3 regions of the Rhodococcus sp. NPDC058532 genome follow, and region 1 is predicted to be linked to each of the others. Evidence: riboswitches for the same ligand, from Rfam matches in the RefSeq annotation. Region 1 holds a riboswitch; each other region holds the start of a gene.
The links. Region 1 has a riboswitch for thiamine pyrophosphate ahead of ACFWQG_RS01070 (TenA family protein). Riboswitches for the same ligand answer to the same signal wherever they lie in the genome.
Positions count from the first base shown of each region.

Region 2: linked by a shared signal. The riboswitch ahead of thiC (phosphomethylpyrimidine synthase ThiC) and the one ahead of ACFWQG_RS01070 (TenA family protein) in region 1 are both predicted to bind thiamine pyrophosphate.
Region 3: linked by a shared signal. The riboswitch ahead of thiO (glycine oxidase ThiO) and the one ahead of ACFWQG_RS01070 (TenA family protein) in region 1 are both predicted to bind thiamine pyrophosphate.

Region 1 is NZ_JBHXNU010000001.1:232,831-240,297, forward strand. It holds gene ACFWQG_RS01055 (ABC transporter ATP-binding protein) at 1-472, opposite strand, end outside; gene ACFWQG_RS01060 (ABC transporter permease) at 465-1,265, opposite strand; gene ACFWQG_RS01065 (ABC transporter substrate-binding protein) at 1,243-2,253, opposite strand; gene ACFWQG_RS01070 (TenA family protein) at 2,262-2,966, opposite strand; TPP riboswitch at 2,954-3,049, opposite strand; gene ACFWQG_RS01075 (SEC-C metal-binding domain-containing protein) at 3,180-5,234, shown strand; gene greA (transcription elongation factor GreA) at 5,484-5,978, opposite strand; gene ACFWQG_RS01085 (DUF4307 domain-containing protein) at 6,224-6,649, opposite strand; gene mca (mycothiol conjugate amidase Mca) at 6,865-7,467, shown strand, end outside.
Region 2 is NZ_JBHXNU010000002.1:17,194-24,660, forward strand. It holds gene ACFWQG_RS02875 (adenylate/guanylate cyclase domain-containing protein) at 1-56, shown strand, start outside; gene ACFWQG_RS02880 (PLDc N-terminal domain-containing protein) at 159-599, shown strand; gene ACFWQG_RS02885 (hypothetical protein) at 642-827, shown strand; gene thiD (bifunctional hydroxymethylpyrimidine kinase/phosphomethylpyrimidine kinase) at 815-1,681, opposite strand; gene thiC (phosphomethylpyrimidine synthase ThiC) at 1,693-3,237, opposite strand; TPP riboswitch at 3,229-3,356, opposite strand; gene ACFWQG_RS02900 (GNAT family N-acetyltransferase) at 3,489-3,830, shown strand; gene ACFWQG_RS02905 (GNAT family N-acetyltransferase) at 3,937-4,311, shown strand; gene ACFWQG_RS02910 (methyltransferase) at 4,328-5,389, opposite strand; gene ACFWQG_RS02915 (exodeoxyribonuclease III) at 5,548-6,363, opposite strand; gene ACFWQG_RS02920 (GNAT family N-acetyltransferase) at 6,449-7,467, opposite strand, start outside.
Region 3 is NZ_JBHXNU010000002.1:8,399-15,865, reverse strand. It holds gene ACFWQG_RS02870 (ABC transporter permease) at 1-293, opposite strand, end outside; gene ACFWQG_RS02865 (ABC transporter ATP-binding protein) at 293-1,228, opposite strand; gene ppk2 (polyphosphate kinase 2) at 1,336-2,334, opposite strand; gene ACFWQG_RS02855 (thiazole synthase) at 2,375-3,130, opposite strand; gene thiS (sulfur carrier protein ThiS) at 3,123-3,338, opposite strand; gene thiO (glycine oxidase ThiO) at 3,343-4,428, opposite strand; TPP riboswitch at 4,417-4,528, opposite strand; gene thiE (thiamine phosphate synthase) at 4,555-5,265, shown strand; gene ACFWQG_RS02835 (NUDIX domain-containing protein) at 5,351-6,223, opposite strand; gene ACFWQG_RS02830 (hypothetical protein) at 6,390-7,467, shown strand, end outside.

The DNA.
Region 1 (7,467 bases):
GCAGTTCCCGATCCTGGACGACGGTCCGCAGCAGCGCCGCCCGCTGCCGCATGCCGCCGGACAGCTGCGCAGGCCGGGCGTCCTCGAAGCCAGCGAGCCCGAAGGTGGGGAACAGCTCCCTGGCGCGGCGCCGCGCCTCCGCGGTCGGCACACCCTGCACCTGCAGGCCGAGGATCGTGTTGTCGAGGACGGTGCGCCACGGGAACAGCAGGTCCTGCTGCGGCATGTACGCGCAGTGCGCGGTGCCGGGGCCGAAGTCGATGCTGCCCGCATCGGGGGAGTCCAGCCCGGCCAGCATCGCGAACACGGTGCTCTTGCCGCAGCCGCTCGGGCCGATCACGGAGACGAATTCACCCGGCTCCGCGGTGAACGACACCCCGCCGAGGACCTGTCGGTCGGGCCGCCGTCCGGGCTGCGGGAACGACCGGGTGAGGCCGTCGACGACCAGGCGGCCACCGCGCCGCTCACCCATGGCGCGCCCGACCCTCGGCGCGGGCCCACGGCGCGACGACGCGTTCGGCGGCGAACGTCAGCAGGTACAGCGTGATGCTGATCAGCGCGGTCACCAGCACCGCCGCCAGCACCAGGTCGGTGCGGAAGGAATTCTTCTGCAGGCTCATGTAGATGCCGAGACCCTCGCTGGCGCCGACGTATTCGGCGAACACCGCACCGACGACGGCGTAGGTGATCCCGATCCGCAGCGCGGTGAAGAACCGGGGCAGCGCCGACGGCAGCCGCACGTACCGGAACACCTGCCGCCGCGACGCACCCATGCTGCGCAGCAGCGCACCCGCCTCCCGGTCGGCCGCGGCGAACCCCTCGATCAGGCCGATCGCCATCGGGAAGAACGTGACCAGCGCGATGACGAGCACCTTCGGCAGCAGCCCGAAGCCGAACCAGATGATCATCAGCGGGGCGATCGCGATGATCGGCAGGGTCTGGGAGGCAACGAACAGCGGCACGAACGCGCGCCGCAGCCACGGCGAGAAGTCCACCACGATCGCCAGCGCCCAGGCCAGCACCAGCGACACCGCGAACCCGATCAGCGTCACCTGCAGGGTCGCCGCGGCGTGCACCCCGATCTCATCCCGATGCGCCCAGCCCTGCCGGACCACCCGCAGCGGGGACGGCAGCAGCTGCGGACGGATCCCACTGACCTGGACGTACAGCTGCCAGACGGCGACGAGCACGGCCACCGTCACCACCGCAGGCAACGCCAACGGGCTTCTGCGTGCGGTGGGGCTACGGGGCGCCGAGGTAGTCATTGGTGAAGTACGTCGACCAGTCCGGTTCGGTGGTCAGCGGCGCGCCGTCCGGCCCGGTGAGCAGGCCGTTGCGGTACAGGAAACTCGAGTTCCCCGCCCACTGCTCCAACGTCTGGGTGCCGACCCGCCCGTCGGCGTCCTTCATGTACTGCCCGGCCAGCATCCGCTGGCTCTCGACCACCAGCTGCGGGTCGTTGAAGGCACCCGGGTTGGCGTCGATCAGGTCCCGGGCCGCCTCGTCCGGGTGGTCCGCGGCGAACTGGTAGCCGCGCTGCAGCGCCTGCACGAACCTCGCTGCCTCGTCCGGGTTGGCGCTGAGCCAGTCCTCGTTCCCGTCGACGACGATCGCGTACGCGTCCGGGAACCCGAAGTCGGTGTAGCGGAAGTACTTCATCGGGGTCCCGCGGCGCTCGGCCTCGATGCCCTCCCAGGCGAGGTAGGAGACGGTGAAGTCGGCCTGGCCGGAGTAGACCGCCTCGTAGGCGGAGGTGCCGAGGGTGACGGACGTGAACTCGCCGGTGCCGCCATCGTTTCGGATCACCTGCTGCAGGGTTTCCTTCTCGCCCGGCTCGCCGAACCCGGCGTAGGTGGTGCCGTCCAGGTCCTTCGGGCTGGTGATGTCCGCGCGGTCGGCCTTGACGCCGATCCCGGTCGCCCAGTGCTGCAGCGGGGCGAGCACCGACACCGTGTGCGCGCCGGAGGCCCGGGAGAAGGTCGACGAATCATGGGTGCTGATCCCGAATTCGGCGTTCCCGGCGTCGATCACGGTGTCGACGGCGGTGTTGGTGTACGGCAGGATCTCGACGTCCAGACCGGCGTCCGCGAAGTAGCCGCGCTGCTGCGCGACGTACAGCCCGGTGTGGTTGGTGTTCGGTGTCCAGTCCAGCGCGAACCGGATGGTCCCGTCCGACCCCGAATCGCTGCCGCAGGCCGCGAGGAGCGTCGACGTCAGTGCGGCGGCGACGATCCCGGTCAGCGCGCGGATCATGCGGCCCGTCACGACAGCGGCCAGGACTGCGGGTGCAGCGCGGTGTCCCAGAACATCAGCTCGTACCGGGTCGCGACGGTGAAGGCGGTGACCATCGCGGCCCGGTCGGCGTCGGTCGCGGCGGCGGCCGCGGCGTCGACGAGGGCGCGGGCCGCGGCGGCGGACTCCTGGAACTCGGGGGCGTCGTAGGTGGACACCCACTGCGCGTAGGGGTGTCCGGGGTCGGCGGCGAGCACCTTCGCCGCGCGGGCCGCGAGGTCCCGGCCGACCTCGGCGTAGATCCAGAAGCACGGCAGCACCGCGGCGGCGCCGACCGCGTACGGTTCGGTCGCGGCGGCCGCGATCAGGTACGACACGTACCCCAGGCAGGCGGACGAGTGTTCCGGCTCGTCGTCCCGCGGCGGAAGGACGTGCAGCAGGTCCTCGTGCAGCGCGGACTCGACGGCGGCCGCGCTGGCGGCCGAGTTCGCCCAGAACGCGGCGGTCTGCGGGTCCGGCGCCTTGGACGCGAGGATCGCCAGCGCCTTCGCGTAGCCGATCAGGTACAGCGAATCCTGCTCGATGTAGGTGCGGAACACCGCCAGCGGCAGCGTGCCGTCGCCGAGTCGGTGCAGGAACTCGAGGTCGTCGATCGCGACCCGCAGCGCCTTCGTCTCGTCCCACAGGTGGTCGGTGAAGCGGTCCGTGGTGGTGGCATGCGTCAACACAGCCATGACATCCCTTCGTCAGCATTACCTGGACAGGTTCTCGGGTCTCATCTCAGCCCCGCAGTCGCGGAGCACCCCGTGTCAGAACACCGTCGACGGTAGCAGGTCGGTCTGCGCCGGCCCGGCGGTTGCCGGACCGTCGGCCGAGAGCCGCACCCGACAACCGCCCGTTCGCGTCCGGTCGGCGACGCCGCGGGGTGCGTCGCCTACGATCACCGGGTGATCGCCTCGACCGAATCCCGTGGTGACCGGCACCTCGAGATCGTGGGTCGCCGCGCCGCCGACCCCCGCACCGAAGCGCGTCCGGATCCCGCACCCGAACCCGACCCTCGCGAACTCGATGTACCGGAACCCGATGCGCCCGAACTTGATGTGCCCGAACTCGATGCCGCCGGGCACGCGATCGCGGAACTGCGCCGCCGCGGCCCGCTCAGCACCGACGACTGGGTTGCCGCGCTCGTCGAGCGGGGGCTCGGCACGACCGCGGAAATGGCCGCGGTGGTCCGCGCCCTCGACGACTCGCCCGTCGGGGTGCTCGCCGACGGCCGGGTTGCCGCGCTCGACGGGCTGCTCGAGGGCCGGGTGTTCACGCATCGGCTGTCCGCGGAGGAGGTCGCGTCCGGGGTTCTCGACATCGACCCGGACCTGTCCGCGCTTTCCGTGCTCGCCGGATCCCGTTCCCGCGGAGGCGAATGCGAGGTCGCCGTGGTCTCCCCGACCGCGGACGCCGCCGCTCTCGCTGCCCGCGGCCGCACCGAGTTCGCTGCCCCGGAGATCGAGCGGCTGCTGCTCGACCCGGACCTGCTGCACGCGGCGACCGCGGGCGACCTGATCGGCCTCGGGCTGGCTGGCGGTCGGCTGCGGCTGGTCCGCGTGGACCGGACCGCACCCGCCCCCGACCTCATCGACGCCCTGCGGGAGGTGATCGCCGACGGCGCCGTGCACACCGACCCCGTCGTCTGGCAGTTGGTCGCCGAGCATCCCGACCTGTTTACCGCGCCGACGGCGCCGCTGACCGAACTGCTCGCCGCCGCGGGCCACGTCTGCGAACGGAACTATCTGGCGCCGAACGGTTTCGACTTCGACGCCCATCACCGGACCGCGCTCGTCGAGTCGATCGCTCGGGAGAATCGGCTGAACGTCGCCGAGGCGGGGTCCGTCGTCGACCTCACCGACCTCGTCCACGAGGTCGCCGACGCGGTCGAGCGGGGCGAGGATCCGTCCGAGGTCGCCGCTGCCCGGGTGACCGTGGACCCGCGGGTCTTCCGTGGCCTCGCGGATCCGTCGGCGGCGGCGGTCGCGTTCGACCTCGCCACCCTCGGGGACGACCGCGCCGAGGCGCTGCACGCGGTGGCGTCGGCGCTGATCGAGCACGCGTCCCGCCGGGTGCGCCCCGCCGCGCACTGGTTGGCGGGCAAGGCCGCCGACCAGTGCGGCGACGTCCTCGTCGCGGTCACCCAGTTCGAGCTGGCGCTGGACCGCGACCCGGACTGGACACTGGCCGCGTTCGATCTGGCCCTGCTCGCCGCCGACGCGGGCGACGTGCCGCGCGCGCAGTCGCTGCTGGCCCGCATCGAGGGCGGCGACGCGGACACCCTGCAGGAGGTGTTGGCGCGGTATCAGCCCGCCGACCGCCGCGAGCTGGGGCGCAACGACCGCTGCTGGTGCGGGTCCGGCCGCAAGTACAAGGCCTGCCACCTCGGCCGGTCCGACCTGACCGCCGACGCCCGCGCCTCCTGGCTGTACACCAAGGCGCTGATGTTCGCCCGGACCCCGGAACTGTTCGACCTGGTGCACGAGCTCGCCGAGATCCGGGCCGCGCACACCGACGACGAGGACGCAACCATCACCGCCCTCGAGGGTGGCCTGGTCATCGACGCCGCGCTGTTCGAGGGCGGGGTCCTCGAGCAGTTCGTTGCCCGGCGCGCGCAGGTGCTGCCCGCGCAGGAACTCGAGCTGGCCCGGCAGTGGCTGGGCGGCAGCCGCGGCGTGTACGAGGTGACCGCGGTGTCACCGGGACGGTCGCTGACCCTGTGCGACGTGGCGGGCGGCGAGCCAATCGAGGTGGTGGACGCGGTGGCGGGCCACCACTTCGCGGTCGGCGGGCTGGTCTGTGCGCGGCTGCTACCGACCGGGGAGTCCGTCCGCGCGTTCGGGGGGATCGAACCGATCGACCCGCGGTACCGGGGCGAACTGGTGGAGATGTGCGGGTCCGCGGAGACCGAGCCGGACGAGCTGGTCGACGTCCTCAGCCTGGCGTTCATGGCGCGCTGATCGTCGCGCGACAGATCGGTCTGTCCCCGGGTGGAACCGATCCGGGCATTGCCGCGTCTGAATCGTTGTGAGCCGATGAGCACGGCCCCTGGGGGAAGGGGACCGGCGCCCGGCGGTTCCGGTGGCCGGTGGGGCAGTCGAGCAGGGGGTGACTGCCCCACCGCGCATTCGCCCCATCTTCGCGCCGAGACAAGTGAACCCCGGTCCGGCACGCTGCCGGGTCCGGGGTTCACTTGGGTGCGGTCGGGCTCAGCCGTGGTACGGCTCGGCGCTGACCAGGGTGACCTTCATCGTCTTGCCGTTGGGCAGGATGTACTCGCGGGTCTCGCCGACCTTCGCGTCGAGCAGGGCGCCGCCGAGCGGGGAGCTGGGGGAGTAGACCTCGAGCTTGTCGTTGCGGGCACCCTCTTCGCGGGTCGCGATCAGGAAGGTCTCGGTGTCGGACTCGTCACCGTCGTAGTACACCTTCACGACCGAGCCGGGCAGGGCGACACCGGACTGGGTGGGGGCCTCGCCGACCTTCGCGCTGTTCAGCAGTTCCTGCAGCTGGCGGATGCGGGCCTCCTGCTGGCCCTGCTCCTCGCGCGCAGCGTGGTAGCCACCGTTCTCCTTGAGGTCGCCCTCTTCGCGTCGCTCGTTGATCTCGGCCGCGATGACCGGACGGTTGGCAATGAGCTGGTCGAGTTCGCTCTTGAGCCGGTCGTGGGACTCCTGGGTCAGCCAGGTCACCTGGGTCTCGGTCATGCTCGATCACTCCTCGTAGTCGGAACCCGGGGACGGGTCCCCTGGACGGACCACCGATACCGGTGGTCGTGCATCGGAGTCCGCGTCGCACGCGCATCCGGATGCAAATACAGCACCACTGCAAATGCAGCAATACACGGTTCCTGCCCGGAACCGTGTATCACCGTATTTTAGCACGAGCTGGGATTTTCCCGGCGAAGGTCGAGGCAGCGCCACCCGCACGACCGGGACGGACCCGGCGGGACTCAGCCCGCGGTCAGGTAGGACGGAACGGTCGATCCGCAGCCGTAGATGTCGGCGACGCCGGGGGGCTGGGAGGTCGTGACCTGGGTGTCAATCTGGACGGTGCCATGCTCGGACGGTTGCACGACGATCTCACGCCGACCGGTCTCGGAACCGTCCCGTGACCGGACGCGGACGATGCACAGCGCCGCCTCGGACGGCTCCTCGCGGGTGACGGTGAAGCTCATCGCCATCGTCGAGTCGTCGACGATCGAATACTGCACCATCTCGGACGCGATGTCCTTCGCGGCGAACTTGTTGTACCCGAGCCAGGCGACGGCGAGGCCGAGCAGGACGACGCCGATGGTCAGCACGATCGCGGTGATCCGGGATCCGCGGACGCTGCCCTGCGGCATCGGATAGCGGTCGGAGGGGATCGTCTCGGTCATCTGCTCGACTCTCGTGCATCGGTCCGGGCAGGCGCGCGTGCCCGGCGGGGCGCCCTCCGTCGGCCGATCCGGACAGGGTCACGGTGACGCTGGAGGTGTCGGGTGGAACTATAGGGGAAGGACACCGGGCCCCCGCCCGCGCGGTCGACGCGACGGGTGGACGGTGTCCGGAAGGCCCGATCGAGTTCCAGGCGAAGCTGAGGTGAAGGAAGACTGTGAGCGGATTACGTCTCATGGCCGTGCACGCCCACCCCGACGACGAGTCGAGCAAGGGTGCTGCGACGATGGCCCGCTACGCCGCCGAGGGCAACGAAGTGCTGGTGGTGACGCTGACCGGCGGCGAACGCGGCGACATTCTCAACCCGGCGATGGACGTCCCCGGCGTCCGGGACCGGATCAGTGAGGTCCGCAAGGAGGAGATGGCGGAGGCCGCGCGGATCCTCGGCGTCCGGCAGACCTGGCTCGGGTTCGTCGACTCCGGGTTGCCGGAGGGCGACCCGAAGCCGCCGCTGCCGGACGGCTGCTTCGCGCTGGTTCCGTTGGAGGAGTCGACCGAGGCGCTGGTCCGGGTGGTCCGCGAGTTCCGTCCGCACGTGATGACCACCTACGACGAGAACGGTGGCTATCCGCACCCGGACCACATCCGCTGCCACGAGGTGTCGATGGCCGCGTACGAGGCGGCCGCCGACCCGGACCGGTTCCCGGACGCTGGCGCGCCGTGGGAGGTGCAGAAGGTGTACTACTCGCACGGATTCATCCGCAAGCGTCTGCAGCTGTTCCAGGACGAGTACGACGCCCGCGGCGAGGAGTTCCCGATG
Region 2 (7,467 bases), on a different contig from region 1:
CCGCGCCGCGGGGCGTGCCCGCGGACCTGCGGATGTACACAGTTCAGCGGGACTGACCCCGCGGTCGTCCGCCGCGGCCCGTAACGCGCCGGGGCCCGGCGTGGATGAAACTCCTGGGTCCGGTTTGTCCGGAGGAGGAACGTGGGAAGGGGCGGCGCGTGCCGTATCTCGGGTTGATCGTGATGGTGCTGTGGGTGGGGTGCCTCGTCGACGTGATCTGCGCAGACGAGCACCGGGTCCGGCACCTCCCGAAGATCCTGTGGCTGATCGTCGTGATCCTGGTGCCGCTGCTCGGATCCGTGCTGTGGCTGCTACTCGGGCGTCCACAGGGCGGCGTCGGTGTGCAGGCCCCGGCCCGGGTCACCGGCTTCCCGGAGTACGACCGGCCCGGTCGGCAGGCGGGCGTCAGCAGTGAGTCCGACGAGGAGTTCTTGCGGCGCTGCCGCGAACGAGCCGAGGAGCAGCGCCGCGTCGCGAAGGAGCAGCAGCGGCGCAGTGCCAACGAGCGGCACCGCCGCAGTGCCAACGAGCGGCACCGCCGCGGTGACGACGAGCGGCACCGCCGCGGTGACGAGGCCGACGGCGATCAGGCCGAATGACCGGCCATTGCGACCGCCGCTGTCCGCGCGGACACTGATGGTATGGCTGATCGGGAACAGCGGACGCCCCTGTACGGGATGGTGCTCATCCTGGCCGCAATGTTCGGCGCGTTCGCGGTGAACTACTACGAAGTCGGTCCCTACTGGTTCCGCATAGCGGTCTACATCGTCGCGGCGGCGGTGATCCTCGTCGCGGCCGTGATGACCTTCCGGGACTACTCGCACTGACCTTCCGCAGCGCCCGGATGCAGCCGCCACAGCGGGGAGACGGGGCCGTGTCCCGCCCCGAGGTCGTAGGACGCCGCGAGGCAGCGGGTCACCCACTGCTTCCCGAACGCGACGGCCTCGGGCATCGATCGGCCGTGCGCGAGCGCGCATGCGACCGCGGCGGCGAGGGTGTCCCCGCCGCCGTGGTCGTTGCCGGTGTCGATCCGCGGGCCGGTGAACTGGTGGAACGTTTCGCCGTCGAAGAGCAGGTCGGTCGATTCCGTTGAGGTACGCAGGTGACCGCCCTTGACCAGCGCCCACTGCGCGCCGAGCCCGTGCAGCGCCTCCGCTGCCCGGCGAGCCGACGCGTCGTCGACGACCTCGATGCCGGTGATCAGCCGGACCTCGTCGAGGTTCGGCGTGACCAGCGACGCGATCGGGATCAGCGTGTGCCGCACCGCGTCGAGGGCCTCCGCGTGCAGCAGTGGGTCGCCGTGCATCGATGCGCACACCGGGTCCACCACCAGCGGCACCGGCCTGCCCTTGCCGATCCCGACCTCGCCGCACACCTGCGCGACCGACTCGATGATCGCGGTGGACGCCAGCATCCCCGTCTTCGCGGCGCTCACCCCGATGTCGCCGACCACCGACCGCACCTGATCGGCCACGATCTGCGGCGGGATCTCGTGAAAACCGCTCACCCCCACCGAGTTCTGCACCGTCACCGCGGCGACGGCGACGCAGGCGTGCACACCGAGCAGCGCCATCGTGCGGGAGTCGGCCTGAATGCCAGCGCCGCCGCCGGAATCGGTACCGGCGATGGTGAGGGCACGGACGGGGGTCTGTCCGTCGGGGGTCAGCGGCAGCAGGTTCACGAGCAAGGAGCCTATCGACCCGCCGGAACGGTGGGCAGGTACACCTGGCGGACGTCGGCGGAGATCCGCATCGAGCAGAACTTCGGCCCGCACATCGAACAGAAGTGTGCAGATTTCGCTGGCTCGGCGGGCAACGTCTCGTCGTGATACTCCCGGGCGGTGTCCGGGTCGAGCGACAGCGCGAACTGATCGTGCCAGCGGAACTCGAACCGGGCCGTCGACAGTGCGTCGTCGCGTTCCTGCGCCCGCGGGTGCCCCTTGGCCAGGTCGGCGGCGTGCGCGGCGATCTTGTAGGTGATGACGCCGACCTTCACGTCGTCCCGGTTCGGCAGCCCCAGATGCTCCTTCGGGGTCACGTAGCAGAGCATCGCGGTCCCGGCCTGCGCGATCATCGCCGCGCCGATCGCGGAGGTGATGTGGTCGTAGGCGGGCGCGATGTCGGTGGCGAGCGGGCCGAGGGTGTAGAACGGTGCCTCCTCGCACAGCTCCTCCTCGAGGCGGACGTTCTCCACGATCTTGTGCATCGGCACGTGCCCCGGGCCCTCGATCATCACCTGCACGCCATGGGATTTCGCGATTGCGGTCAGTTCGCCGAGGGTGCGGAGCTCGGCGAACTGCGCCGCGTCGTTGGCGTCCGCGATGGATCCGGGGCGCAGCCCGTCGCCGAGCGAGAAGGTGACGTCGTAGCGGGCGAGGATCTCGCACAGCTCCGCGAAGTGGGTGTACAGGAACGACTCCCGGTGGTGCGCGAGGCACCAGGCGGCCATGATCGACCCGCCGCGCGAGACGATGCCGGTGACCCGCTTCACGGTCAGCGGGACGTGCCGCAGCAGCACCCCGGCGTGCACCGTCATGTAGTCCACGCCCTGCTCGCACTGCTCGATCACGGTGTCGCGGTACAGCTCCCAGGTCAGTGCTGCCGGGTCGCCGCCAACCTTCTCCAGCGCCTGGTAGAGCGGCACCGTCCCGACCGGGACGGGGGAGTTGCGCAGGATCCACTCCCTGGTCTCGTGGATGTTCCTGCCGGTGGACAGGTCCATGATGGTGTCGGCGCCCCAGCGGGTGGCCCACACCATCTTCTCGACCTCCTCGGCGATCGACGAGGTGACCGCCGAGTTGCCGATGTTCGCGTTGATCTTCACCCCGAATCGCTTGCCGATCACCATCGGTTCGAGCTCGGGGTGATTGCGGTTGGCCGGGATCACCGCCCGACCGGCGGCGACCTCGTCGCGCACCACCTCCGGCGACACGCCCTCGCGGGCGGCGCAGTAGCGCATCTCGGCGGTGACGACGCCCGCGCGCGCCCAGCCCAGTTGGGTGCTGGCCCCGGCAGGCCGCGGCCAGCCCGACCGCACCGGCGGCAGGCCCGCCTCAAGGTCGATTCGCGCGTCGTCCTCGGTGTACGGGCCGGACGTGTCGTACAGGTCCAGATGATCGCCGGTGGTCAGGTGCACGCGGCGCACCGGCACCGACAGCCCGTCGACGTCCAGGTACCGCTTGCTGCTGCCCGCGATCGGTCCCGTGGTGACGGCCGTGGTGACAGAGGTGTCCCTCATTCGAATACTCCCTACGCCGGCATTACCCGGTCAGGTTCATACGGTCGACGGCCCTCATCGCTCGCGAAGGAGCTAGCCGTCCTCTCAGCCCGCTGGTGCGAGCCCCCGTGGGTGTTCAGTTGTCGCCGGAGACCCTAGCCCAGTTTCGCCCGATCCCTGTTGCGCACCCGCCAGCCGACCTATAGTGGCGTGGATCACATTTCTGTTACGGGCAGGCTGCCCGGCGCTTCACCCAGAAGGAGACAGGACCGATGCTCGCGGACAAGGCGACGGCCGAGGTGACGAACAATGCCGCTCAGAGCCGTTTCGAGCTGTGGCTCAACGGCGACCTCGTCGGCATTCTGGGCTACTACGACCTCGAGTCGAACGATGGAGCCGCCAGGGGCCGACGGCGGTCGACGGCGCCGGTCGTCTCCTTCCTGCACACCGTGATCGTCGAGGACTTCGGGCACCGGGGGCTCGCCGCGCTGATGGTCCGGCGGGCGCTCGACGCGGCCCGCGGGTACGGATGGAAGATCCGGCCCGTGTGCACCTACCTGCAGCGATTCGTCGCCGCGAACCCCGAGTACCGCGACATTCTGGTCCCGGTGTGAGCGCCGGGCGGCGATTCGGCCACGATTCGACGAAGGATGGGCGACAACTTGTCGACGGGGCCCGTCCCGGGCAGCGGCCCGGCCCGGATGCTGCTTGCATGGCGGCATGTTCAAGCGGAACCAGCACCGGACGGCGGCGGTGACCGCCGTCGCGGCCCGCGCCGACGCGGCGCGGGCTCAGGTTGAGGACAACCCCGCGCACTCGCGCTTCGACCTGTGGGTCGACGGCGAACTGGTGGGCATCCTCGGATACCGCCGCCTGGACGGCGTCGACTGCGCACCGGCGGACGGCGCCGCTGTCGCGTTGATGCACACGGTGGTCAAGGAGGAGCACGGCGGCCGCGGATGGGCGGCGGTGCTGGTCCGGGAGGTGCTTGAGGAGGCGCGGGTGCGCGGATGGCGGGTGCACCCGGTCTGCACCTACGTGCGACGCTATCTCGGCACCCACACCGAGTACCTGCCGCTGCTCGACGACGCCTGACGCGACGACGTCGCGGTCAGCCGTCGCGGGCCGCGAGCCGCCAGAGGGACACGACCTCTGCCGCCCGGACGGCCGCCAGCGGATCTTCGGGACCCCGGCTGCGTTGGCCGCGACCGCCGGACGCCCGCGGGTGCCGCGGGTGGACATCGCTGCGGCCGAGCACGATCAGTCCGGACCGATCGAACAGGTCGGTCAGCTGGGTGCGGGTGCGCAGGCCGAGACGCTCCGCAAGATCGGAGAGCACCAGCCATCCCTGCCCGCCCGCGGTGAGGTGGCCCGGCAGTCCGCGGACGAACTCGGCGAGCATCTGGCCCTTGCGGTCGAAGACCCCCAACTCGATCGACGACGTCGGCGCGGCAGGCACCCACGGCGGATTGCACACCACCAGGTCGGCGCGCCCGTCCGGATATCCGTCGGTGTGGACGATCTGCACCCGGTCCGCCAGCCCGAGACGGTCGATGTTGTCGGTGGCGCAGGCGACCGCGCGCGGTGCGATGTCGGTCGCGATCACCCGCTCGGCGCCGCGTCGGGCGAGCAGTGCGGCAAGCACTCCGGTGCCGGTGCCGATGTCGAACGCCGTGCCGACGCGTGCCGGGAACTCCGCCTCCGCGACCAGGTCGACGTACTCGTTCCGGGTCGGTGCGAACACCCCGTAGTGGGGGTGGATGCGGGCATCGAGCGCCGGGATCTGCACGCCCCGCCGCCGCCACTCGTGTGCACCGACGACCCCCAGCAGTTCCTGCAGGGACACCAGGCTGGCCTCCGAGGCGTCGCCGTACGCCTCGCGGCACGCCAGCCGGATATCGGGTGCCCGCCTCAGGTCGATGGCGTAGTCCGGGCCGAGTTCGATGACGATCATGCTCAGGATCCGGGTGCGGTGCGCCCTGGCCTGCCGGTGTCGGTGGAAGGTCAGCGTGAGGTCCGGGCCCGCCTGCACTCGCAGCCGATCAAGCCGCCGCTTCAGCGCATCGAGCAGTTGCCGGGCGCCAGGAAAGTCGCCTCGCCACAGCATGGCGGTGCCCTCGGACGCGAGCCGCATCGCGTCGTCGGCGCGGAGTTCATCCCCGGCGATGACCACCGTCTTCGGCGGCTTGAGGTCGCCGTTGGTGCGCCAGCGGGCCGATCGGTGTTGACCGTTCTCGACCCAGGCGGCGTCTATCCGGTCGGGTTGGTCATTGGCGGTCTCGACGGTGGACTCCTGAGGGAAGGGGGTGCGGCGGACGGACGAGCGCGAACCTAATCCAGGTCGACGATCACCGGGGCGTGATCGCTCGCGCCCTTGCCCTTGCGTTCCTCCCGGTCGATCGACGCATCGGTGACGCGGGCTGCCAGCGCGGGGGAGGCGTACTGGAAATCGATCCGCATGCCCTGCCGCTTCGGGAACCGCAGCTGCGTGTAGTCCCAGTAGGTGTACACCCCGGGCCCGGGGGTGTGCGGCCGGGTCACCTCGGCGAACCCGACCTCCTCGAACGCGGCGAACGCGTCCCGCTCCGGGCGCGAGGTGTGCGTCTTGCCCTCGAACAGCGCCGGATCCCACACGTCCTCGTCGGTCGGCGCGACGTTCCAGTCGCCGACCAGCGCGATCTGCGCGTTCGGGTCGTCGGCCAGCCACTTCGCCGCATCGTCGCGCAGGGTCGCGAGCCAGTCCAGCTTGTACGTGTAGTGCGGGTCCGACAGCTCGCGGCCATTCGGCACGTACAGGCTCCACACCCGCACGCCGCCGCAGGTCGCGCCGATCGCGCGGGCCTCGACGACCGGCGGGACGACGTCGAGGCTGTCCGGGGCCTGCTTCGCGAATCCGGGCTGGCCCTCGAAGCCGACCTGAATGTCGTCGAGGCCGACGCGGGACACGATCGCGACCCCGTTCCACTGGCTAAGGCCGACGTGCGCGACCTGGTAGCCGAGTTCGGTGAACCGTTCGGTCGGGAACTGGTCGTCCCGGCACTTGGTCTCCTGCATGGCGAGCACGTCGACGTCGGTCCTGGTCAGCCAGTCCACGATCCGGTCGGTCCTGGCCCGAACGGAGTTCACATTCCACGTCGCCAATCGCATGCCCGCAGCGTAGTGCGCTGCTCCGACAGCCCGCCCCGCCGGGTGAAGGGCACCTGCGCCCCGCCGGACCGGCTGAAGGTGCCCTTCACCCGGACCGGGCGGGCGCGGTGGCGTAGCGGTAGCGGTGGTGATCGATCAGCCCGAGGGTCCGGTACAACTCGAGGGCGCCGGGATTGTCGGCCCGGACCTGGACGTAGGCGTGCGTCGCGCCGTGGTCGCGGCCCCAGCGGATCATTTCCGCGCACACCAGCATCCCCAGCCCGCGCCTGCGGTGCGCCGGTGCGACCTCGACCGCGGTCAGCCCCACCCAGCGCCTGCCGTCCGGTGCCTCGGTGATCGCGGCCCGGGCGATGCCGAGTGGTTCCGACCCCGCGGCGCCGAGGACCCCGAATCCGAGTTCGCCGTCACGGACCGCGGTCAGCACCGCAACCTCCCGGTCCGACACCCCCGTTCCGGGTCGGCGCAGCGACCGCCAGCCCGCCCCCGGCGCCGGATCGACCGTCACCATCGACTCGCCGTCCGGCAACGTCAGATTGGTGATGTCCGCCGCCATCACCTGAACCTCCGCCGACACGGTCCAGCCGTCGGGGGCCGCCCCGAGGCGGTCCGGCAGCAGCAGCGTCAGCGGCAGTCGCCGCTCCGCGTACCAGGCGTGCAGCCGGTCCAGGGTGTCACCGGAGTGCAGGTCACCGATCCGGTGCGCCCGACCGAGCGGGGCGGCGGAGTTCGCGCGGCCGGTGATCCCCGCGCCCGCCCGTGCCAGCCAGCCGTCGATCCAGGACTGGTCGGTCCCCGGCCAGCCGTCCGCCGCCGCGAGTTCGAGCGCCCGGATCTCGCGGGTCGCGACCGGGCGCGCCCCGATCTCCTTCAGCGCGACGACCTGGCCGCGCTCGACCTGCGCGACCCGACCGTCCTGGGCGCGCACCACGACCGCGGGCGTCAGCGCGACGAGTTCGCCGATCATGTCGGTCAGCGGCTGCGGATAGCCGGGCGGCAGCTTGTAGCGCAGCACCACCCGGCTGCCGAGGCGGGGCGCGGTCCTGGCCCGGTGCGGCACCGTTTCGGGACCGGGGGTGCCGCCCCCACCCGGCACGGGCGGCGGGC
Region 3 (7,467 bases), on a different contig from region 1:
CGGATGAGGCCGAACCGGTACTCACTGGTCACCGCGAGCGCGGCCATGATCATCAGGATAAGAACGCCGAACCCGCTGACGCCGCCGACCGAGTCCGCGAGGGTCGGCAGGAACGGGTCGTAGCCGGGGTCCTCGCCGGTCGCGACCTGATCGTGGTATGCGCTGAGCCCCACCTTCGCCGTCACGCCGATCACGGCGGCAAGGACGAGCCCCAACACGACGATCGCGGCGGTGCACCACCACGGCGACTTCGTCGAGGTGAGCTTGATGCGTTCCGCTGCAACGACACCCATCAGAGCGTCCCTCCCATCACGTCGGCGTGGTACTGCACGTCGTCCCCTGTCATCTTCATGAATGCGTCCTCAAGCGACCCGCGCTGCGCCGCCAACTCGTGCAGCACGATGCCCTGCCCGCCGGCGATCTGCCCGACGGTGTCGGTCGTGGCGCCGCGCACGATCAACGCGGCATCACCGTCCGGGCCCGCGCCGTCGGACTCCACGGACAGGCCCTGCCCGACGAGGGCCGCCTGCAGCACCTCGAGCTGCGGGCTGCGCACCCGCACCGACGCCTCCGAGGACCGGTCGACGAATTCCTTGACCGGGGAATCGGATACCAGCCGACCTCGCCCGATCACGACGAGATGCTCTGCGGTCAAAGCCATCTCGGACAGCAAATGGCTCGAGACGAGGACCGTCCGACCCTCGCCGGCGAGGCGCTGCATGAACTTGCGGATCCAGACGATGCCCTCGGGGTCGAGACCGTTGACCGGCTCGTCGAACAGCAGCACCTGCGGATCGCCGAGCAGCGCACCGGCCAACCCGAGCCGCTGCGCCATGCCGAGCGAGAACCCGCCCGCCTTCTTCCCGGCGACCTCGGTGAGACCGACCAGACGCAGCACCTCGTCGACCCGGGACGACGGAATCCCGTTGGAGGCGGCCATCCACTGCAGGTGTGCCCGCGCGGACCGGTTGGGGTGCACCCACTTGGCGTCGAGCAGTGCGCCGACGGTCCGGAGCGGCTGCGGCAGATCGTGGTACGGCTTGCCGTCGATCAGTGCCACGCCCGCGGTCGGCCGGTCCAACCCGAGGATCATCCGCATGGTCGTCGACTTGCCCGCGCCGTTCGGCCCGAGGAACCCGGTGACGATCCCCGGCCGGACCGTGAAGGTCAGGTCGTCGACCGCCCGCACGTCCCCGAATGTCTTGGTCAGTCCCCTCACTTCAATCATGACCACCAGCATTCCCGAAAAACCGGAGGCGCACATCATTCCCTGGTGGCGCGCCGTGTCATCCGTGGGGCTGACAGGCCGTCAGGGTTTTCCCCGAGCCGTCAGGGTCAGTGCGACCCGTTCCCGCCAACGGTATCCGGGGTCGTCGGGAACCGGTCCGCCGGGTTCTCGCCCTCGTCGTACACCGACTGCGGGGGCCCGATCAGCAGCGGATCCGGTGTTCCGACGACGCGCGGGTCCTTGCCTGCGTAGTCGAACCGCGCCAGCACCCACCGCATCGCCTCGAGGCGGGCACGCTTCTTGTCGTTGGACTTGACGATCGTCCACGGCGCGTGCGGGGTGTCGGTGTAGAACAGCATGTTCTCCTTGGCCTCGGTGTAGGCGTCCCACTTATCGAGGCTGGCGAGGTCGGTCGGCGAGAGCTTCCACTGCTTGACCGGGTCGGTGCTGCGCGCCACGAACCGGGCGTGCTGTTCCTCGCGTCCGACGGAGAACCAGAACTTGATCAGGTGAATGCCCGATTGGACCAACATCCGCTCGAATTCCGGTGCTGAGCGGGTGAATTCGAGGTACTCGGTGGGGGTGCAGTAACCCATGACCCGCTCGACACCGGCCCGGTTGTACCAGGACCGGTCCATCAGCACGATCTCCCCGCCCGCCGGCAGGTGCGCGACGTACCGCTGAAAGTACCACTGCGTCCGTTCGCGCTCGGTGGGCTTCTCGAGGGCCATCACCCGCGCGCCGCGGGGGTTGAGGTGCTCGGTGAACCGCTTGATCGCACCGCCCTTCCCCGCCGCGTCCCTGCCCTCGAAGATGATGACGATCTTCTCGTCGTTCTCCTTGACCCAGGCCTGCAGTTTGAGCATCTCGATCTGCAGGGCACGTTTACGGAACTCGTACTGGCGCCGGGTCATCTTCCGGTCGTACGGGTAGCCGTGCCGCCACGGCGCCTCCGGCCCGTCGTCGGGCCGGACCCGCCCCGACTTGCGCAGCAACTCGCCGATCTCGTCGATCTCCGGGGTGACGTCGATCTGCGTCGGTGCGGCCGGCTCGAACACCCCGTCCGGTGCGTGCCCGTCGCGCGACTGCCCGTGCTGCTCGCTCACGCTGTCGAGCCTACCGCCGGACCGACGACCTCGGCGGGATCTACAGGTCGGGGGAGGATGCTTGCGCCCAGAACCGCTTCGGAATCCGCCCCGCCAGCCGTGCGAGGTGCCCGGCGGTGACGGCGGATGCCATCGCGGACGCCATCGACACCGGATCCTTCGCCCGGGTGACGGCGGTCGCGAGCAGCACCGCGTCGCAGCCGAGTTCCATCGCCAGGGCCGCGTCGCTGGCCGTGCCGATGCCCGCGTCCAGGACGACCGGAACCCCGGCCTGCTCGACGATCATCGCGATGTTGTGCGGATTGCAGATGCCTAGTCCGGTGCCGATCGGCGCACCGAGCGGCATCACCGCCGCGCACCCGACGTCCTCCAGCCGCTTCGCGAGTACCGGATCGTCGGTCGTGTACGGCAACACCGTGAAGCCGTCGTCGACGAGTTGTTCTGCGGCGCTGACCAGTTCGATGGCGTCGGGGAGCAGGGTGCGATCGTCGGCGATCACCTCGAGCTTGACCCAGTCGGTCTCGAGAGCCTCCCTGGCCAGTTGCGCGGTGAGCACCGCTTCCGTGGCACCCCGGCAGCCCGCCGTGTTCGGCAACGGCGCGATGTCCAACCGCCGCAACAGGTCCAGCACCCCGGTGCGGCCGACGGCGTCCACCCGGCGCATCGCGACGGTGGTCAGTTCGGTGCCCGACGCGACCAGTGCCTCCTCGAGCACCGTCAGGTTTGCGGCGCCGCCGGTCCCCATGATCAGCCGGGACCCGAACGTGCGGCCGGCGATCGTCAGCTGGTCACCCACCCTGCACCGCCGTCAGGATCTCGATCTCCCAACCCTTTTCGACGTTCCGATCCCACGACGAGCGGGGCACGACGGCGCCGTCCACTGCCACCGCGACCCCTCGGTCGGGCAGGTCGAGGTGGGTGAGAAGCTGTGCCACCGTCATCGGCTCGGACAGTTGATGGTCCTCGCCGTTGACGGTGATGCCGATGTTCACCATGGTCGTCATTTCCTCACTCGTGCGTCGACACCAGTGTGCCGAAACGGTCGGGCAGGCAGGACACCGCCTCCGGCAGCGGTGTCCCGTCCAGTTCGGCAACCACCGCGTCCGCGGACAGCGGCGTCAACAGGATGCCGTTGCGGCCGTGCCCGGCGGCAAGGACAACCCGGTCCGTGACGCGGCCGAGAATCGGCAGGTTGTCGGGGCTCATCGGCCGCAGTCCCGCGGTCGTCTCGTGCAGTTCGTACTCGCCGATGCTCGGCATCAGGGCCTGCGCGTCGGCGATCAGGTCCCGCACCCCGGCAACGGTGACGGCGGTGTCGTCACCAGACTCGTGCTGGGTCGCGCCGAGCACCAGTCCGTCCCCCCGCGGAACGAGGTAGACGGGGCGACCGTGCACGCTGGCCCGGACGGTTCGGCTCGGCGCGGGCGCCACCCCCGGCCGGTGCCGCAGCCGGAGCACCTCCCCCTTCACCGGGCGCACCGGCAGCCCCGGCCACAACCGGGCGGACGCGGTCCCCGCGGCGAGCACCACCTGGTCGTCGGGCAGGGCCTCCAGGTCGGTGACGGTGTCGGCCCGGAACGTCACACCCGCGTCGGTGGCGGCCGCCCGCAGGGCCCGGACCAGCGCACGGTTGTCGACCGCGAGCTCGGTCGGGGCGACCAGCGCCAGCCGGATCGCCGGGGCAAGCGACGGTTCCGCGGCCCGGATCTGCGCCCGGGTGAGCAGGTCGAGGTCGTGGCCGTGCCCGGCGAGCCAGTCGGCGACGGTGCGCAGGTCCGCGGCGTCCGCGGCGTCCAACGCGACCGTCATCGAGCTCTGCGAGGTGAACAGCGTCTCGCCCGTCGACCGTTCCAGTTCCCCGCCGAAGCCGGGCCACCGGTCCAGCGACGCGGATCCGGCGGCGAGCACCGCGTCCTCGCCGGGCCAGCCCTCGGACAGCGGGGCCAGCATCCCGCCCGCCACCCACGACGCCCCCGACCCGACGGCCGGGTCGTAGAGCGTCACGGACCACCCGGACCGGGCTGCGCGCCACGCGATCGACAGGCCGATCACGCCGCCGCCGACCACCGCAACGGTTCCGTTCACCACATCCACCTCACTCCCTGCGCCGGCATGATCCGGGTCAGGTCTGACGGTCGGGGCGCGCACGCCCCCTCTCAGCCCCGCGTCCGCCGGGACTCCCGTGTCTCAATCGTTCCCCCAGAGACTACCGTTGGCCACGTGCCCACCTCGCATGCCGCTCAACGCCCCGCCCCGCGCGAACGTCTCGCGACCGCGCGCCTGTACCTGTGCACCGACGCCCGACGGGAGCGCGGCGACCTGGCGAAGTTCGCCGACGCGGCGCTGTCCGGCGGCGTCGACATCATCCAGCTCCGGGACAAGGGATCGGTCGGGGAACGGGAGTTCGGCCGGATCGAGGCGCGCGAGGAACTGGCCGCGCTCGCCGAACTTGCTGCGGTCTGTCGCAGGCACGGCGCGCTGCTCGCCGTCAACGACCGCGCAGACCTTGCCCTGGCGGCGGGCGCCGACGTTCTGCACCTCGGGCAGGGCGATCTGCCCGTGCACTACGCGCGCCGGATCGTCGGACCCGACGTCGTGATCGGCCGGTCCACCGGCAGCCGCGCGCAGGCGCAGCTCGCCGCGATCGAGGAGGGCGTCGACTACTTCGCGACCGGGCCGGTGTGGGCGACCCCGACCAAGCCGGGCCGGGGCGCCGCGGGCCTCCAGCTGGTCCGGGAGGTCGCGGCCGCGGAGCCGACGCTGCCGTGGTTCGCGATCGGCGGGGTCGACGAGCGGCGGCTGCCGGAGGTTCTCGAGGCGGGCGCCACCCGGATCTGCGTGGTCCGCGCGATCACCGAGGCCCGCGACCCGCAGGCCGCGGCCCGCGCCCTCGGCGACGCCCTCGACCGCAACGCCGCCGCATCCCGCTAACCCGCCTCCTCGGGTTCCCTAATGTCACATTGGCTCACTTAGCGATACTCGATGTGACATTAGGGAACCCGCGGGGCGCGGAACCTTAGTCGAGCCAGGACAGGACAGTGGACGGCGACAGCCGGAGCACGGTGGCGGGCAGCCGGTCGCGGAGCCCGCGGTCGGCGGTGACGACGACGGTCAGTTCGCCGGGCGCCGCGGTGAGCGTGCCCACCGCGGCGGGGCCACCCGCGAGCTCCGCCAGCGTGTCGTCCCCGCTGCCCGACGCGACGTGCACGGGCACCCGGGTGTCGACGGCGGCGACCTGCGCCGCCCGTCCCTCAAGGACCGCCTCGACCCGCGGCAGCCAGCCGAAGCCGCCGTCGGGGAGTTCGATCGTCCTCGGCAGGGTCGCCGCGATGCCCGCGAGCAGCCTGCCGGTGGCGCCCGCGCGGTCCCGCCACCACCCGTCGGGGCGGGAGCCGACGACGTTCGCGGTGTCGAGCAGCAGGCGCACCGGGGCGGCCCGCAGCGCCGCCCAGCTGGCCGCGAACCCGGGATGCAGCGGCAGGTCCGGCACCCGATCCTCGGGCACCCAGCGCAGTTCGGTGCTCTCCCCGTTCGGGACCGTCGCCAGCGGGTGCTCGGCGTCCGCGATCACCGTGGTGTACGTCCAGTCGCCGCCGACGACGCGCGCGGTGACCCGTTCGGCCCGCACCCTCAACTGGGCGGCACCGATCCCGGCCTCCTCCTCCGCTTCCCGGACCGCGGCATGGGTGGTGCTCTCGTGCGAGTCCCTCGCGCCACCGGGCAGCGCCCAGGTCCCACCCTGATGACTCCACGCCGCCCGGTGCTGGAGCAGAACCGCCGATCCACCGTCGGGCAGCGGAGCGCGCAGCAGCAGGCCAGCGGCGCCGAACCGGCCCCAGTACCGGTTGCCGTCGTCGCTCGTCGCCCAGCCGTCGCCGTCACCGCGCATCGACTTCGCCCACCTACTCCGTGTCCTCGGAATTCCCGCGCGAACGCATCGTGCGCCCACCGAACGATCCGTCTCCGAACTTAGCCAGTCACTCGGCCCGAAGCACGGATACTGCTTATATGCTGCCCACTGTCGGGGGATCCAGCCAGGTGCGAAGGGGTGCGGTGTGACAGTTCGGGTGGCCCCCTCGACGCAGCCGCGAGGCGTCGAGGCATCGGGCGCCCCGGTCGGCACGGCTGCGCGACTGCGGACCCTGGCGCGCACCACCCCCGCCAGGATGACGGCGCTCGGGATCGGGTTGGTGCTGCTCGCGATCGTGTCCGGGACGGTCGCCGCGACCCAGGTGATGGACCGGCAACGCACCCTCGACGTGCTGCACACCGAGATCGAGCCGCTCGCCTACGCCGCCCAGGACATCTACAGCTCGCTGTCCATCGCGGACGCCGCCGCGACGACGGCGTTCCTCTCCGGCGGGATCGAACCGGTCGACGTGCGCGACCGCTACACCCGGGCGATCACCGACGCGGGCGTCGACCTCGTCGACGCGGCGGCGGGCACCGACCCGACCGACACAACGGCCCACGACCTGCTGACGAAGCTGTCCGTCGGCGTGCCCGTCTACACCGGCCTGATCGAGACGGCACGCGCCAACCATCGGGACGGCCATCCGGTGGGGTCGGCGTACCTGAGCGAGGCGTCGACGATGCTGCAGACGACGCTGCTGCCGCTGGCCGAACAGTTGCACACCGTGCAGGCCGCGCGCGTGGTGGCGCTGCAGGCGGAGTTCGCGACCCCGCCGTGGCTGGCGATCGCGCTGCTGATGCTGCTGCTTGCCGCGTTGGTGGTGGCGTCGTACCTGCTTGCCCGCTGGACCCGCCGCCGGTTGAACGCCGGCCTGATCCTGGCCTGCCTCGCCGTGACCGTGTCGCTTGGCTGGCTGGTGGTCGCCGGATTCGTCTCGGCCTCGTCCACCGCCCGCGCGCTCGACCTCGGCGCGCGGCCGCTCGCCGAGCTGACGACGGCCCGCATCCTGACGCAGCAGGCCCGCGCCGACGAGACGCTCGGGTTGGTGCGGCGCGACTTCACCGGGCGCTACGACGCCGACTTCCAGCGGCACCTCGATCGGCTCGGGTCGGTCCTCGCCGACATCGAGCGGCGGGACCCGCCGGTGGCTGCACGGATCGGGGCCGCGGACCGCGCCAGGGTGGCCTGGTCGAGCGCGCACGCACAGTTGATGACGCACC